DNA from 3 places in the Lactobacillus sp. B3795 genome. Region 1 is predicted to be linked to each of the others. Evidence: riboswitches for the same ligand, from Rfam matches in the RefSeq annotation. Region 1 holds a riboswitch; each other region holds the start of a gene.
What was found. Region 1 has a riboswitch for thiamine pyrophosphate ahead of tenA (thiaminase II). Riboswitches for the same ligand answer to the same signal wherever they lie in the genome.

Region 1 (5,823 bases):
GAACACCGTCGAATTTAACTTCCTGAGCTACTTTAGCGAAGTTGTCTTGACGTAACTTGGATGCACCAATTGCCACGGGATCAATGACGACAGGGATGCCTTTTTGGTTGGCAAATTTTCCGGCCGCAATTGATTTTTCAACGTCGGCATCGTTTGATGAACCCATGTTGATGACTAGGGCGTTTGAAATGTTGACTAAATCGCTCGCTTCCTTAATGTCATCGAACATGATAGGTGATGCTCCGATGAAGTTGATGGCGTCGGCCACGTGTTGTGGTGTTACCATGTTTGAGATACTTAAAATGATTGGTGAGTTTTCTCTGATTTGTTTGATTGTAGTCATTATGCATTCCCCTTTAGACGGTTGATGGTTTGTTTGATATCAGAACTATCGATGATGTCTGAGATAACTGAGACACCGTCGACGTTGGTAGTTAGCACTGCCTTGGCGTTATCTTCCTTGATACCACCGATGGCAACGGCTGGATGAGTTGATTCTCGGTATAAACGGTTTAGCTCATCAATACCGATCGCTGGTTTGACCTTTAGCTTGGATTGGGTTGCGAAGATAGGACCAATTCCAATGTAGTCCAGTGAATCCACATTGTTGGCAGTTCTAACCTCATCTAAGGTGTGGGTAGATAGTCCAATAATTTTGTTGGGACATTCCGCAATCACGCGTTCAATCTTGGTGTCGTCTTGGCCGACGTGGATTCCATCGGCATTAATTTCCTTCATTAAATCGATATCGTCGTCGATGATGTAAGGCACGTTGTACTTGGCGGTGATTTCCTTTAGTTGAATCGCCACCTGTAGTTTTTCCGCATCGGTTAGTATAGAACGGTCCTTTTCACGGTATTGAAACATAGTGATGCCGTTCTTACATGCATCCTCTACGATTTGGATTAGTTTATCGACGTCGCCGCCAACGTTTTGACTACCCGCAATGAAGTAGACGGCTAGTTGTTCTTTAGCGAATTTCATCTTCAGCCCCCCAGTGATTTAGTGGTCCATGACCATGTCCGACAATGATTTCTGATTGTAGGATGGTATCAATGTAATGTTTTCCTTCAATGATGGCTTCCTTGATGGATGCGCCCTTAGCTAGGTTAGCGACAATTGCGGATGATAGGGTGTCACCAGTGCCGTGTTTTCTGACGGTGTCATACTTTTTACTTTCGATGGTAAAACTAATTCCGCTTTCTAGTAGGACGTAATCGGTTAAGGTATCACCTTGTTGGTGACCACCCTTGATGATGACGTTCTTGGCACCTAGTTGTTGAATGTGTGCAGCAGCTGCAATTACATCATCGTTGGTTTCAATCTTTTGACCATATATAACCTCAGCTTCTGGGAGGTTGGGGGTCACGATGTCGGCGATTGGCATTAGTTTGTTGATGATGGCTTCGATACCGGAATCATCCAGTAACCTAGCACCACCCTTGGCAACCATGACTGGGTCGACGACAATGGGGTGAATGTTGTGTTTTTTGATGTTTGCGACGACCGCTTCGACGCGTTCTTGGTCAAATAAAGCACCGGTTTTGGCAGCCTTGATGTCGAAATCATCGTATAGTGAATCAAACTGGGCGTTGATCATTTCCACGGGTGTAGGTAGGACGGACTGCACACCCAATGTGTTTTGGGCGGTCAAACCAACTACGACGTTGGTAGCAAAGACGTGGTGTTCTTGCATCGTCTTGATGTCGGCTTGCATACCGGCACCACCACCGGAATCTGAACCGGCAATCGTTAATGTTTCAGGGACTTTTTTACTATTCATGATGACTACCTCCATGAATAATGTCGGCAAAGCGCCAGTCTTGTTGGTAGAAGGCTTGTTCCCAGAATTCCCATTCTAATTCGGTACTCTTTAGGAAGAATCCCTTGGCCTCGTTGATTTCTTCTTGAGACATGTCCTTTGATAGTTCGTTTAGCATCTTGAAGAGTTTTTGAGTTAATCCACCGTCTGCGTCTTCATCATCGGTTAGGTAGAAATCGATCCAACTCTTGAATGGATTGTCAGCGGTGTTTTTACCCGTGGCAGTTAGCTGCTTGGCAATTTCATTGTATGTCCATGGACATGGTAGTAAGGCACAGATGATGTTGGCTAGACTACCAGTTCTAACGGCACGATACATATGTGATTGGTATAGGTAAGCCTTAGGGCTTGGGGTAGCGTGTTGAAAACTTTCGTATGTAACGTTAGCAATATCGCAAAAGACGTGGTGAGGGTGGATTTCACTGTTTAGAATAAAATCGATATTTTCAGCGAAGAATCGCATGTCCTCTCTGTCCTTTAGGATGGGGATGATACTAGCGTAAATTTTGATGAACTCAGATAAGTATTGAAAATCTTGTTGAACATAAAATTTTAGTGCTGCATCGTCGACGTGACCGTCACCGATACCTTTAACAAACGGGTGGTCAAAGATTGCTTCCAAAATCGGGTTAGCTTCCTTGACTAGTTGATGTGAAAACATGAAACAATACCTCCAGTTTGCTGCCGTAAATAAAAAATACCCTCCCACACGAAGGTGGAAGGGTACACTTGGATAGACTAAGTCTAATTCTTTACTTGGAGTGCGCCTGACTTCCTTCGCTAGTGTTAACTAGATCAGGTTCAATGGGTGTAATCTCAGCCGAAAAACGGCACCCCAGTGGACAGCATTTTTATATTTAATTCATGTATAAGTATATCTGTTTTGAACTATTTGTAAACATGATAATTTTGCCAAATAAAAAAGACGCCGTCATAGCGCCTTTTTATTTTTTATTGGTAAATTTCGAAGTGAATTTGGCCCATCTTATCGATTGAGACTCCGAATTCTTGTTTAGCAGAACTATCGAAACCAATTCCTAGGAAGTTGGCAGCGTGGCCCCAATCAGAAGATGCATCATCAAACATCATGGCACAGATGGCACCGTAGATGCTTTCCTTAACGTTAGCCATAGTAACGGGTCCGTTAATGTATGAGCTAGTTAGTAGGGAACCGGCGATGTTTTCACCGTAGGCAGTGAAGTTGTTAGCGGCGAAGACGTCGTTTAGGACTGAAACATCGTGACCACCCTTTTTAGTGAAGTCCCAGTTATCGTTGTTGTAGCCGATGGCAACATCGGTAGATGCCTTTAATGCACGATCGGTAACTGTTAGATCTTGGGTGTATGGGTAGTTGTTAGCTAGCTTGTGTCTTAAATCATTAACAAGGTTAGCAGCGTATTGTGATAGTTGACGTTGTTGGTCAGTACTAATGTTATTGATGTTGACCGTGGTGTTAATGTCTTCGGTGCTTGGGTGGAATGTGTTAATTTGACGACTTTGCTCAATTGAGCCATCTGAAGCTGTGCCTTGGACCATCTTCTTGGTGTTAGTATCGAAACTAAATAGGTATCCGGCAGGGATGTTTAGTGTGTCTGATGCATTAGGAGTGGCATGATCATCTGAAGGATAGTTAAAACCATCTACTGATTGATAGTAATTTGAATCAGTAGTTTTATTGGTGTCGGTAGCGATTGGTGCAGTGGTGCTAACAATCACCTTTTTGGCTGCGGTGTCTTTCTTGACTACTTTTTTAGGCGCCTTTGGCATGACTTTCTTCTTAGAATCTACCTTTTTTCTAACTTTGGTAGCCTTTTTGCTCTTCTTTGGTTGCTTCTTCTTGGCTTTGGTAGTCTTCTTGGCGTGTTTCTTTACGGCCTTTTTCTTCTTAGTGGTCTTTTTGTGTTTAGCCTTAGAAGTTTTCTTGGCCTTTTTCGCTTTTTTGGCAGGCTTTTTCTTGTGATGAGTTTGCTTGGTAGTTTGGGCATTAGCGGTGAGGTGGGTTTCACTGATGCTTCCGGCAAACAACATGACAGTCAGAACGATTAATAGTAGTGAAAATGCTTTTAGTTTTCGCATAACGATATCTCCTTATTTTGTACGAATCTTTTTATAAATATAACTATACCAAATGTTTTTAATAATGGAATTGATTTTCACTTTGTGTTTTAATTAAGTCAAAGACAAGGGGAGATATTTAATGACTAAATTTAAACGTGCATTTGCAATGATTATTACTGCCGTCATTGTGGCATTAGGATTAACAGCTTGCGGCCAATCTACCTCAAAATCGACTGCGAACAAGAACACTACTACCAATGTATCGGCACAAGCTTCAGTAAGACCTTCAAAGAATGCTTGGAAGCACTCATCTGAAAAGAAGGCTTACCCAAATATGAAACTATCAAATAAGAACTGGCTAGATGTTTCAATTAAGAAACAACGTGTCTACGTTAAAAACAAGGCGGGCAAGGTCTTATACACCATGCTATGCTCAACTGGAAATGACGACGGTACCCCACGTGGTACATTCCACATTCAAAAAGAACGTGGAAGTCACTTCTACAACGCTTCATCAAAGGAAGGTGCTAACTACTGGACTTCATTCAAGGATCACGGAATCTACCTATTCCATTCCGTTCCCGTAAATAAGGATGGTAAGTACCTAATGAAGGATGCCCATGAATTAGGTAAGGTTGCCAACTCACATGGTTGCGTTCGTTTATCAATCCCAGATGCTAAATGGATTAACAGCTCAGTACCAACTGGCACTAAGGTTGTTATTCACTAATTAAAACAAACAAAAAGACGTTCATAATGAACGTCTTTTTTTAATGCAATGTGCTGACATCGATTAGGATTAATACCATGACGATGGTAATTCCTAGGATGGTTGCTACATATTTATTTTTGAATGATTGGTGCTTGCGGTATAAGAAAAATAGCAAAGTCAATAGGGCTAAGACACCAATCGCATACATAATGATCAGTTTAATTTGAACTGATAGGTCGTCTGCTAGCATGTGAGCACCTTCTATTATTTAGTTAATAGTTGGTATGCAAATCTAGCAGTCCATGGATGACCATTTTCGCGCATATGGATGATTCCGCGTTTTTCAAAACCGTTAGAAGTGATAACGTGTTGCATACCTTTGTTTTCAGGATGAGTGTCGATTCTGATATCCTTGTAACCTAATACACGTGAAACGGTGATTAAGCTACTAACCAGTTTTTCAGATAGATGTTGTCCACGGAACTCATTTGAGATGGCAACTCTGTGAATCGCTGCGTAGTGAGCTTCAGAACCGTTAACCCAATCGCCTTCTTCAATGTTTAGGTAGTTTGGATCAATTCCTTGATGAATTGTCGCAGTTCCGGCGACTTGGCCGTCAGTGATTAACACGTAGTTGATTCCATCTTTAACGTCTTTAACTAAATCTTCGTCAGCTGGATAACCATGTTGCCATTGGTCAATTCCTTGTTCGTGTAGGTACTTGATTGCTGAGTGAATGATGTCCAGGATTGCTGGTAAATCTTCTTCAGTTGATTTCTTTAAGTATGTTGCGGGCATTTTTACACTTCCTTTATGAAAATTATAAGTAAAAAGTATATAGAAAAACGTTGCATTTTGCAACGTTTGTAAATTAAGCCTATTCATAGCATACTACAATGACACTTTTAGTAAACTAATTAGAATTATCTATAATAGTGTGATTTTCATGGCCATTCCCATACCACCACCGATACAGATGGTAGCTAGACCGCTTTTTTGGTTGGTGCGTTGTAGGTTGTAGATTAATGAACCGACAATACGAGCACCGGAATCACCTAGAGGGTGTCCCATTGAGATGGCACCACCGGAGATGTTTAGTTTGTCCATATCGATATTGTAGTCATGAGCAACCGCTAGGACTTGAGCAGCGAATGCTTCATTTAGTTCGACTAGGTCGATATCATCCATAGTGATATCTAGTTTATCAAACAATGACTTAGTAGCGTCGTAA
Region 2 (5,823 bases), on a different contig from region 1:
AGGTTCAATCTGAAGATTTTCTAGGGTGAAGATAAATTCATCCTCTACGGTAGCCATACAAAATTGTTGCATTGGATCTTGGAACATCATGGAAATAGTTTCGCGCAATTCCCATTCTGAAAATTCCAAGATATCTTGGTGATTAAAATTGATAACGCCGTCGATTGTACCGTCGTTATATTGTGGATAAAATCCTGCGATTGTTTTCAAAAGCGTTGATTTACCAGAACCCGAAGGACTGTATATCAATGCCATTTGATTAGATTCGAAAGCCAGGCTAACCCCTTTAAAAGTCGGCTTCGAAGTACCAGTATATTGGTATGTCAAATTGTTAATTGATAAGTTATTCAAAAATTGACACTCCTATTATTTGATAACGTGACTCTTTTCCAACATGTTGGCGATTAGTTTTGATAACACACCACCGAAGATGAAGATTGAAATGAATCTTACGATGAATAAGATGATAAGCATGTGGATAGCATATGCGTTGTAACCACTCTTGAACCAGTCATAGATAAATGTGATGACAGTAGTTGAGATGGTAGTAGCGAATACACCTAACCAGTCGAAGTGCTTGTATTTAGTAGCAGCGAAACCTAATTCAGTTGCGATACCTTGTTCGATACCAACAATGATAGTTTCGACACCCCATTGTCCACCTAAGAACATTTCAACGATGGCACCGATGACCTCAGCTAAGAATGGAGCACCAGGACGTTTGAAGATAAAACCAGCAAGTGGAGCTGCCATTACCCAAAGACCAAGTAGTAGATCGTTAGCAAGAGGTGCTAGACCATAAGGAGTAAGTGCAAGACTTACTGCGTTGTATAGAAAACCTGTGGCGAAAAAGATAATTCCACAGATAATTGAGATTAATGTAAGTAAAATGATGTTTCTAAGTGACCATGTGTTTTTCATAGTTTCCTCCAGAAAAAAAGGACCCCAAACAACACGTGTTTGGAGTCCAATTTATTTTTATAATTTGTAAAGCATTAAAAAATAAAAGGGTTGTTTTCCTTCGCAGGGATTATCCTGAATCAGGTACTATGGGTATGAATCTCAGCCGAATTCCGGCACCCCAAACATTAATTATCAATTTAAATTAACTATACTATTTATTAAATTTAAATGCAATGCTTATATTTTCATTAACATTTTTAAAAATCTGGATACCTTGTCGTAACGGCGATTTCGTGGTAACTTTAGATAGTAAAATTATGATAAATGGAAGTAAAAATGAATGAAGAAATCAGTAAAAAGACTAACAATAATATTCGTCGCGGCGATTGGATTAGGGGCATACGAACAATTTAATAATCCATTCTCATTTATTCGCGAAGAATACACCAAAATAACAAATGCAAAACATGGTTATCAACCAGACTACCAACAAGATCCACAAGCATATAAGACCGACTTAATTAAGGTGTCACAGGATAAAGTAAAGAACGCGAGTGCTGCTGTGGCATTGGATGCTACCAAGAATAAGGTGGTTTATTCACAAAACGGGGACAAGAAGATTAAGGTGGCATCATTAGCCAAACTGATGACATTATACCTAGCGATTCAAAAGGCCGAAAAGACCAACGGCTGGAATCAAGTTGTCGACACCAGTAACAAGGGACTAAAGAAACTGGGTGACGACGTTGAACTAGGTGGATTTAAGTTCAAAGACGGTCATAAATACACAGTCCGAGACCTTTATAAGGCTGCGTTAGTCCAATCATCCAACAATGCGGCAATCGCATTGGGACAATGGGTGGCAGGATCTAATGTGAAGTTCATCAAGATGATGAATGAACAAGCCAAGGCATGGCATCTAGACGCTACCTTTGTGTCATCATCAGGACTTGAAAATAGCGATCTAGCAAAATTTGGTTACGCTCAAGTCGGTGGCAAGGACGACGCCAATATGATTTCAGCCAAGAGTATTGCAGTCATTGCCGACCACGTCCTATCAATTTATCCAAAGGCAATCGATGATGCCAAACAAGTGTATGAAAAAGTTGACGGTCAAACTTTATTCAATGAAAATAGTTTACTACCCGGTCGACCTTTCTATGATGAGAGTTTACACGTCGATGGATTAAAGACCGGTTATACTGTTGCCGCTGGACTATGTCTAGTTGCGACTGCTCAACAACCTGGCAAAGATCGAGTAATCACCGTTGTGGTTAACGACTATGCCGAATTTTCCGACACTGCCAAGTTGATTAAATTGGTTAACAACCACGATTCAGCATTGAAATAATAATAGTTAGCATAAGAATTTTGTATTTTTCTGAAAATAGTGTAGAATAGTAAAGTATCTTTGATTACTAGTATAAAGGAGAAGATTTATGGAATCGGCCTGGAATATAGTTGGCCTACTTCTTTGGATAGTTTTAGTTATTTATGCAATTTTTATTATTCATAACATCGGGGTAAGAAGAAGTAGGCTAATCATAAATGGGCACTACGACTTTTCATTAACTCACCATTTAAAGACGGTTTTACAAATCGTCATTTTATTTGCTGGGATTGGATTTATGTCTTTTGAGACATTCTATCCAAACGTTAATGGATCAAACGTTGTCACAACACGTGACTTCAAGCCATTAATTTTGGATACCAATGGTAACAGCTCTTACTATGTGAAGGTCAAAAGTGGGAATAATTCATCTTTGAATCAGTCTTACTCATATTTGGTTAATGGACAACGTCTATCAGTATCAAGTTCTGCATCAAGCGTGCTAGTTGGTACTAATAGTGAAATTAATGTTCAAAAGTCAGCGGTTAGATGGAATGACAATGAAGCTAAGACGCTAGACAAGAAATACCAAAGAGCGTGGGTTGCCGACGTAACCGTTACGTATAAAGACAGTTTTTGGAATGGAATCGGATTACATGCAAGACGTAAGTTCAAGAGTTATACTCTAATCCGAATTCCGGATAATTCATTTATTTATAACGAAAAATAAAAAAAGCCGCTGGATTTCAACCAGGGCTTTTTTTTGTCTTAAGTTTGCTTTTTTATAATTTTTCTATTATACTTTTTAATCGTTATCATTTATACAAATTTTATAGGAGAAGAAATATAATGATTATTTAATGAAAGATAGAATTTCTAGAAGTGTATTATTATCGATTTTAGCCGTTGGTGTGATGACGTTTGGTGGGGTCACAGTTGAGACTTCCATGAACATCACATTCCCAACCTTGATTAATGAGTTCCACATTGGTTTGAATGTGGTTCAATGGATAACAACTAGTTATCTACTGGTCCTATCAAGTGTTATTCCAATCTCTAAGTTTTTAAAGGAACGTTATACCGTTAAATCACTATTTGTATTTTCCGGGATTATGTTTTTGATTGGTTTAATTGTTGATGCCACCGCACCATCGTTTGCGTTTATATTGTTAGGTCGAATCATCCAAGGAATTGGAACCGGGATTGCGTTACCTTTGATGTTTAACATCATTTTGGATAACGTCCCTATAAGTCGACTAGGATTTATGATGGGAGTAGGATCGTTAATCACAGCGGCTGCCTCTGCCATCGGACCAACCTTTGGAGGAGTTATCGTAAATACGCTGGGATGGCGTTATATTTTTATTTTCTTAATTCCAGTACTATTGATTGCTTTGGCATTGGGAATTTATTCAATTCCTAAGATTAATCAGGGCGATTTATACAAAAATCGTTTTGACTACGGTGGATTCCTTCTAGTAGTGATTACATTCTTCGGTTTGATTATCGGAATTAGCAACATCAGTACTGCAGACGTTATTAGTGTGAACACAATATTGCCAATCTTGATTGGTATCATCTCTTTGGTGATCTTCATCATAACCCAATCAAGAAAACACCAACCATTATTAAACGTTAATATCTTGAAGAATGGTGCTTATTCTAAGTATTTATTAGCATTCTTCATTAACCAATTAATTATCTTGGGCCTTGCTTTCATAGTACCAAACTACGTGCAAATCATTAACCATAGTTCATCTAGTGTCGCTGGTTTAATCCTGCTACCAGGTGCCATTTTGGGCGCAATTATTTCACCGTTATCCGGTGCATTGCTTGATAAACTAGGTGCCAAGAAGCCAATTCTTTCCGGATCTGGACTTATCATCATTTCATTGTTGATTTTAACTTTTGCATCAAGTCATATTAGTGATGGCATGTTTTTAGCATTGTATTCACTAATCATGATTGGAATTGGTTTATCATATGGAAACATTATGACGAAAGCATTGAGTTTCTTACAAAGCGAAATTCAAGCAGATGGGAATGCAATCCTAACCACAATTCAACAGTTTGCCGGAGCAATCGGAACTGTAATTGTGGCCACCATCATTACCAAGGTGGACAACCTAAACTTGGGTATTGCTACGATTGGGTTTGCGGTCGCATTACTATTCTTATTAATAATTATGATTATTCAATTCGTGGTTGTCTTAACAACACGAGATAAAAAATAAAAAAAGACCAAGTCGATTCGACTTGGTCTTTTTTTTTTATTCTTGTTTTTGTAGTTTAGAATGGTGAACTCCGTAAACGAAGTAGAAGATAAATCCAATCACAATCCAGATACCAACGGAAATCTTGGTAATGTCTGGAAGCATGATGATAAAGAAGATGCTGAATACTCCAGCTACAATTGGTAGGAATGGATACCATGGCATCTTAAATCCTGTGTTTTTAATATCTTTTCTACGACGAAGTTTGATAACACCAAATGAGATGAATGCAAAGGCAATCAATGTTCCGGCGTTAATCAATGATGCTAGTTGAGTCAATGGAACCAAACCAGCAAAGACAGCTTGAACGATGGTTGCGATAATAATCGCATTCTTTGGTACTGAGTGCTTGGCGTTAACGCGACCGATGAACTTAGGCAAAAGACCATCTCTACCAAGTGCGTACACTAGGCGAGAACCACCGATGAACATAGTCACCATGGCGGTAAAGATTCCAAACAAAGCACCGATAGTAATTAGCTTGTTGAATGCTGACAAGTGAATGATTTGAAGAGCGTAAGCAGCGGGATCGTCAACGTTTAGTTCTTTGTAGTTAACGATTCCAGTAAGTACCATTGAAAATGCAACGTATAGAACGACGGCAAAAACCACAGTTCCGATAATTCCCTTGATAACGTTCTTACCTGGGTCGATGGTTTCAGCGGAGTTAGAAGCTAATGCATCAAAACCGATGAAAGCAAAGAAGACAGTGGCAGCTGCTGTGAAGATACCACCCATACCAAATGGAGTTGAGTGGAATTGAGCAGGGTAGAAAGGAACATAGTTACTTGTCTTAACGTAGAAAGCACCGATGACGATGAAAATAATGATAATAGCGACTTTGACGATTACGGCGAAGTTTTCAACACGTTTAGACATTTCTGAACCCATTAGAAGAATTCCGGCGATGACCACCACAATGATAACGGCTGAGATATTAATCACGCCACCTTCCATTGGACTGGCTTGTAGCGCAGTTGGTAAATGAATGCCGATGGCGGCTAAGATATTGTTGTTAAAGTAAGCAGCAAATCCGGTCGCTTCTGCCGATACTGCCAAGAAGTATTCAAGGATTAAGGCCCAACCCAAAATCCAACCAACAATTTCACCGTAGACAACGGAACCAAATGAATAAGCTGATCCGGCAATTGGCATGGCTGATGAAAATTCGGCGTATGCCATACCAACTAATCCAGAAACGATGGCTGCCATCAAAAAGGCAATCGCAACGGCAGGACCCGCATGACTGGCTGCTTCATGTCCAGGAAGGATGAAAATCCCGGTACCAATCACGGCACCGATACCCAAGCCGATTAA
Region 3 (5,823 bases), 110 kb from region 1:
AATAAATGACCGATTTGATTGTAGCTCCACATGCATGGCAGCAAGGCCACTAGGACCTTATCCACCCCGCCACTTTGGCCAACGGAAAGCATATAATTGGTGTAGCTTAGAGTCACCGGAGTGGGATTAGCGTTTTCTAGTTCGGCTTCTTCAATGCCAAATTCCTTGGCGTAACTACGATGCAAACCCATTTCGGTATTCAATGTTTCACTCAATAACTCGGCAAACTTGCCCTCAACGGCTAGGTCGGTCGCTTTAATCGCACCCAGCGCAAATAGTTTGGCGTAGTCGATTAGGTAAACGTAATCTTGAACCATGTAGAACTTAAATTTTTCAATATCAAGAGTGCCATCAGCCAATTCTTGAACGAATGGATGGTGATGGTTCGCCTCCCAGATTGGTTTAAGTTCGGTTACTAAACGTTGACTGAACTTCATCACTACACCTCCTTTTTGGTGTTTAGCCATTCATACATGAATTGAACTAACACCTTGGTGTATTTAACGAGGTCGGAAATCTCAACGGATTCATCGACGGAGTGGGCTTCGTCGATAGTTCCGGGGCCGTAAATGGCAGCTGGAATATTGGCGTGGCCGAACCATCCCCCATCGGTAACACTTGGTGAAACATCGACAATTGGTGCTTCATTCACAACAACTTGGTGCGCATTTTTTAGAATGGAAACCGGTTTTGATTTCGTATCTAAATCAAGTGCGGGGAAAATTTCGCCACGATCTTCGACCATTGATTTTCCGCCCCACTTATAGATTGGCATGTGGTCTTTTAACCAGACATCAGCCTGTGCGACGCGGTGTAGATGGTCCTCCACCTCTTTGATTACTTCTTGGTAATCTTCGTTTGGATAGAAGTGAACGGTCACCCATAAACGACATTCATCGGCGATAAAGGCGGCGTTTCTACCACCCTCGATGACGGCCGGATTGATGGTATCTGACCCAGGCGCAACGCCAGGGTAGCTCTTGTTAACTGCCCAATCGCGTTCCAATTCATTTAATCCGGTAATAATTTTAGTCATCTTTTCGATGGCACTGGCACCCTTCAAGTGGCCGCCGGCATTCATCATTTGGCGTCTGGTAGCATCGTGGAAAGTTTGGTCACTTTTGACCGTAATCCAACCTGTGATGACCCCGCCTTGACCTTGAATATGGAAATCACTGATGTCCCCGACAATCGCAAAATCGGCCTTGTGGCCATGCTTAATCGCATCCCAAGTTCCAGCCTCACCACTTTCTTCACCGATGACTGATTCAAACTTCAATTCACCCGGTAAGGAAACATTGGCGTCGTTTAACACCTTAATCGCCATTAACATGGCAGCGATAGCACCCTTCATATCCGCAACACCACGACCGAATGCCTTGCCTTGTTTGACTACCATTTCAAACGGATTAGTTTGCCACTTTTCGTCTTCTTGGATGGAGGCGACGTCCATATGACCGTTTAAAATTAGACTATGGTATTGGCTACTTTCAACACTATTCTTGGTACCGACAACAATAGAATCGTGTTTGTATAAATCCCATTGATCGATGTCAAAACCATTTGATTTCAAAAAATCGACTATGTATGATTGCGCATCATCTGAATTTCTTCCAGGTGGTGCTGGTGTTGGAAACGCAACTAGTTTACTTAAAATTTCCAGTAACTCCTCTTGATGATTGTCAATCTCATTAACTAATGCTGCAATATCTTGTTCCATGAACAATATCTCCTTATTCGTCACCGCAAGAAAAAAGGGATTCTTCGATAGAAGAATCCCTTGTAATTGGTCCATTTGTTATGTATGTACCGATTTTCAAGTCAACTTCCTTTCGCTGGTACTAACCAGATTCAAGTTCAAAGGGTCAAATTAATTCTCAGCTACATAGCTCCCCTAGTGACGTTAATTTATTAACTTGATAACAAGTATAATTTAAAAAGATTTTGAAAGCAAACTAAAAAAAGATTCCAGTAATCTGGAATCTTTTCGATTATTTTATAGAATTGGTGAGAATAAACGACTAAATACTTGTTTGAATTTCAACCAACGTGATTGTTTTTCAAAGTCCGCATAAGTCATTAATTTACTGCTTCTGATGTCGTTAACGTAGATTGAATGTAATTGTTCAGCCAATCCTTCGTCGTAGATAAACGCGTTAATTTCGAAGTTTAATTTGAAACTTCTAAAGTCCATGTTGGCGGAACCAACTGACGCGATTTTACCATCGACTAAGACGGTCTTGGCGTGAATAAATCCATTTTCGTAGAAGTAAATTTTGACACCATATTTTGATAATTGTTTTGCATAGTATTGAGTTGCACGATATACGAATGGATGATCGGGCATGCATGGCACCATGATTCTAATATCAACACCTGACATAGCAGCAGTTCTGATGGCGTCTAAGGCACTATCGTCTGGAATCAAGTATGGTGATTGAATCCAACAGTAGTTCTTGGCGTTTTGAATCATCTTGATGTACCCCAATTTGATTTGTTGTAAATCAGAGTTAGGCCCACTGGATACCACTTGGATATTGGTAGAACCTTCTTGGTATACCTTAGGGAAGTAGAAGCCCTTAGTTTCTTCAACATCAATCTTGTGGTCCATGTCTGTAACATTCCAGTCCAAGATGAATTGGGCTTGTAGATGATGAACGGCTGAACCAGCAATTCTCAAGTGAGTATCACGCCAGTTACCAAACTTCTTCTTACGACCTAGGTATTGGTCACCGATGTTAAAACCACCGATGTATCCGTACTTACCGTCGATAACCACAATCTTTCTGTGATCTCTAAAGTTCAAACGGAAGTCCATTACGGCTGAGTGGGTGTGTAGGAATGGTTCTACAAATCCACCGGCTTCACGCAATGGGTCGAAGAAATGGTGCTTGTTTCCCATTGAACCCCAACTATCGTAGATAACGTGGACTTTAACGCCTTCCTTAGCTTTTTTGATTAACTCTTTTAAGACGCGATGACCGATTCTGTCATCATAGAAGGTATAAAATTCAATGTTAATTGAACTTTTAGCGTTTTTAATGTCGGAAATAATGCAATCAAATAAGTGATTACCTTCGGTGAAGACCTTAACATGGTTTCTTCTAGATAAGTCAGTAACGTCTGAGGTTTTGAACAGCTTAACAAGTGTTCTGTATGAGTATGAGACCTCATCAGCTCTGATTTTTTCCGGATTGTTATGTATCTTGCCTTGTTCTTTTAGGATGTCATACATCAATTTATTGTCTTTGTATTGGAAACGGAATAAACGTTTTTTAGGTAGTTTTCTTCCAACGAATGCATAAATCAAAAATCCCAGCACAGGTAGGAATGAAAGCACTAATAACCATGCCCATGTTGCGGCAATATCACGTTCTTCTCTAAAGACTGTAATCAATGCCAAAATTTCATTAATTAGAACAATGGAATATAGGATGTTTAAAAGCATAATTATCCCTCCTTTAAGCTTAATATAGCATAATTATAGCACAATATATTTCGCTTTTAGCTCATCATGATATACTATAAGCATATAAATCTAAGGAGGTTAGACTATGACGTCGACAATCGAGCTTAGAAATACCCTAACTTTGGATTATGAAGTAGGGCCATTCATCTCACTAATTGTTTCATTTAACGAAATTAGTAACAAAAATGATTATTTAAATTTAATCGAAACTGTTAAAGAAGAATTCATTCAAAAACACGACGAAAATATCTGGCCAAGATACGAAAGAAAATTAAGAAGATTCAACTTTGATCGCGCAAAACATATCGGAAACGGTTCTGGTGTTGCACTATACGTTAGTTTTAAAGCCATCCATTCATTTGACTTAACCCAACCTGTTAAGACCCAAATCTCAATCGATGACACCATGAACGTGGCGCAACTAATCAAGGAAATCGAAAGCCAACTTCACTACCGCGTTTTAATCCTACGCGATAACGACTTTAAGCTACTAAGAGTTGATAACGGTCACTTTAGTATCTTAAACCTTGTGAACAAGCCAATTCCGGTCCTTGTAAACAACGATAAAAACAAATACTTCATGTTGGTTAAAGAATACCTAAGCGATTTATTTGATGACGATGACTACCTACAAACTGTGGTGGTTGCCAGCGAAGAAAACCGTAAGTTATTCAACGAATTAGCTGACCAAAAGACATTTGCGAAAGACATCGTAAGCAAGGTTGATGTGGACGATCTTGGTCCCGACAAGATTTCTGAAATGATTAATGAATTGAACCAACAATTCTTTGACAAGTTAGCAAACGACAACAAAATTAAATACGAAAAAGCTAGTGATCACCGTTTAGTCGCAACCGATTTACGCGATATTATTTCAAACGCACTATCCGGTAAGATTGATACTTTATACATTAGCGAAGAAAGCTACAACAAGACTTTAAATGATTTAGCAATCACTACCATTGGTTTCGCAGGAAACGTTCTACTAATTCCAAAGAGCCAAATGCCAATGAACTTGGACTACGCTGCAATCACATTGAAGTTTTAATGCAACAAAAAAAGACCTAGATTTCTAGGTCTTTTTTTATTTGGTTATTCTACATAACCATGTGAGAAGTCCCAACTACCAACTGGGTTAAATGTAACACCCTTAACGTTAGTCTTTAATGCAACTGGGTTAGATGTTTGGTAGAAAGGTACCGCACCTACTTCTTTATTTACTAGCTTACCTGCTTTAACTAAATCATCCCATCTCTTAGCTGGGTTATTAGCGTCTACAGTGTTTGACTTGTTGATGTAGTTATCAAATTCAGCATTTTGCCACTTACTAAAGTTGATTGAACTATTTGATGTTCTGATGCTCAAGGCTGAGATTGGATCAGCATAACCTGGGTCCCATCCAGTTACTACTAGATCAAAGTTGCTGCTAAATAATCTTGAGATTCTTTGTTGGCGAGGAAGGTTAACGTTGCTTACTTTCAATCCAGGTAATTTTTGGAATTCGGCTTGTAAGTATTCAGTTGTTGCCTTAGCAACATCGGTATCGTCGTAGGTTAAGGTTAGGTTCAAAGACTTCTTACCGACTTCTTTTAGTCCTTCCTTCCATAGCTTCTTAGCTTTGTCTAAGTTGTAATCAGCAGTTCCTTTTACATATGCTGCCGCCGCATAATCCTTGCCCTTGTAGTTAGCTAGACCATCAGCAACAAATCCCTTGGTTGGGTTTGAGCCATCCCCTAATACATCTGTTACATAGTCTTTTCTATCGATTGCTAAAGATAGTGCTTCTCTTAGTTTTAAGTTCTTAAATTCAGGATCTTTTTGTTCATTTAATTCTAAATAGTTTGAATACATAGTTTTGTACGTATGTAATTCTTTAGAACCTTTGAAGTTCTTTACTTGTTGTTTTCCAGAAAGTGAAAGTTCGTCCAATGAACCAGTTTGATATTCATTTAGACCAGTTTGTTGGTCCTTAACAACCTTCATGTTTACCTTGTTCAAACGAACAGTTGAGGCATCGTAATAATTTTCGTTCTTAGCCAATGTCCAAGAATCGTTGGTTCCTGTCCAGCCAGTAACGGTAAATGGTCCGTTGTATACTTGTGTGCTGCTTGAAGTACCGTATTTTTTTCCGTACTTAACAGCGACCTTTTTATCTTGTGGGAAGAAGGCGGAACTAGTCAAAAGTTTCTTAAAGTATGTTTGTGGTGATGATAATTTAACCACGAAAGTGTATTTATTTGGTGCACTAACCCCTAGTTTGTCGGGACTTAGTTTACCGGTACTAACTTCTTTGTAGTTAAGTAAGTGATCCATTAGATATGAATCTTGAGAAGCGGTCTTTGGATCGACAGTTC

Region 2: it holds a riboswitch for thiamine pyrophosphate, as region 1 does, so the genes downstream of both, J3U50_RS01000 (ECF transporter S component) here and tenA (thiaminase II) in region 1, are expected to answer to the same signal.
Region 3: it holds a riboswitch for thiamine pyrophosphate, as region 1 does, so the genes downstream of both, J3U50_RS05880 (acetylornithine deacetylase) here and tenA (thiaminase II) in region 1, are expected to answer to the same signal.

The regions. Positions count from the first base shown of each region.
Region 1 covers NZ_JAFNPE010000014.1:1,413-7,235, reverse strand. The annotation lists gene thiM (hydroxyethylthiazole kinase) at 1-343, opposite strand, end outside; gene thiE (thiamine phosphate synthase) at 343-984, opposite strand; gene thiD (bifunctional hydroxymethylpyrimidine kinase/phosphomethylpyrimidine kinase) at 971-1,783, opposite strand; gene tenA (thiaminase II) at 1,776-2,483, opposite strand; TPP riboswitch at 2,578-2,670, opposite strand; gene J3U50_RS05385 (SEC10/PgrA surface exclusion domain-containing protein) at 2,774-3,898, opposite strand; gene J3U50_RS05380 (L,D-transpeptidase) at 4,020-4,610, shown strand; gene J3U50_RS05375 (hypothetical protein) at 4,651-4,842, opposite strand; gene J3U50_RS05370 (GNAT family N-acetyltransferase) at 4,857-5,390, opposite strand; gene J3U50_RS05365 (acetyl-CoA C-acetyltransferase) at 5,520-5,823, opposite strand, start outside.
Region 2 covers NZ_JAFNPE010000001.1:209,127-214,949, forward strand. The annotation lists gene J3U50_RS00995 (ATP-binding cassette domain-containing protein) at 1-351, opposite strand, end outside; gene J3U50_RS01000 (ECF transporter S component) at 367-921, opposite strand; TPP riboswitch at 1,000-1,094, opposite strand; gene J3U50_RS01005 (D-alanyl-D-alanine carboxypeptidase family protein) at 1,244-2,254, shown strand; gene J3U50_RS01010 (LVIS_2131 family protein) at 2,343-2,963, shown strand; gene J3U50_RS01015 (MFS transporter) at 3,094-4,467, shown strand; gene J3U50_RS01020 (APC family permease) at 4,504-5,823, opposite strand, start outside.
Region 3 covers NZ_JAFNPE010000014.1:113,083-118,905, reverse strand. The annotation lists gene tenA (thiaminase II) at 1-437, opposite strand, end outside; gene J3U50_RS05880 (acetylornithine deacetylase) at 440-1,720, opposite strand; TPP riboswitch at 1,811-1,906, opposite strand; gene cls (cardiolipin synthase) at 1,997-3,448, opposite strand; gene J3U50_RS05870 (hypothetical protein) at 3,555-4,517, shown strand; gene J3U50_RS05865 (peptide ABC transporter substrate-binding protein) at 4,562-5,823, opposite strand, start outside.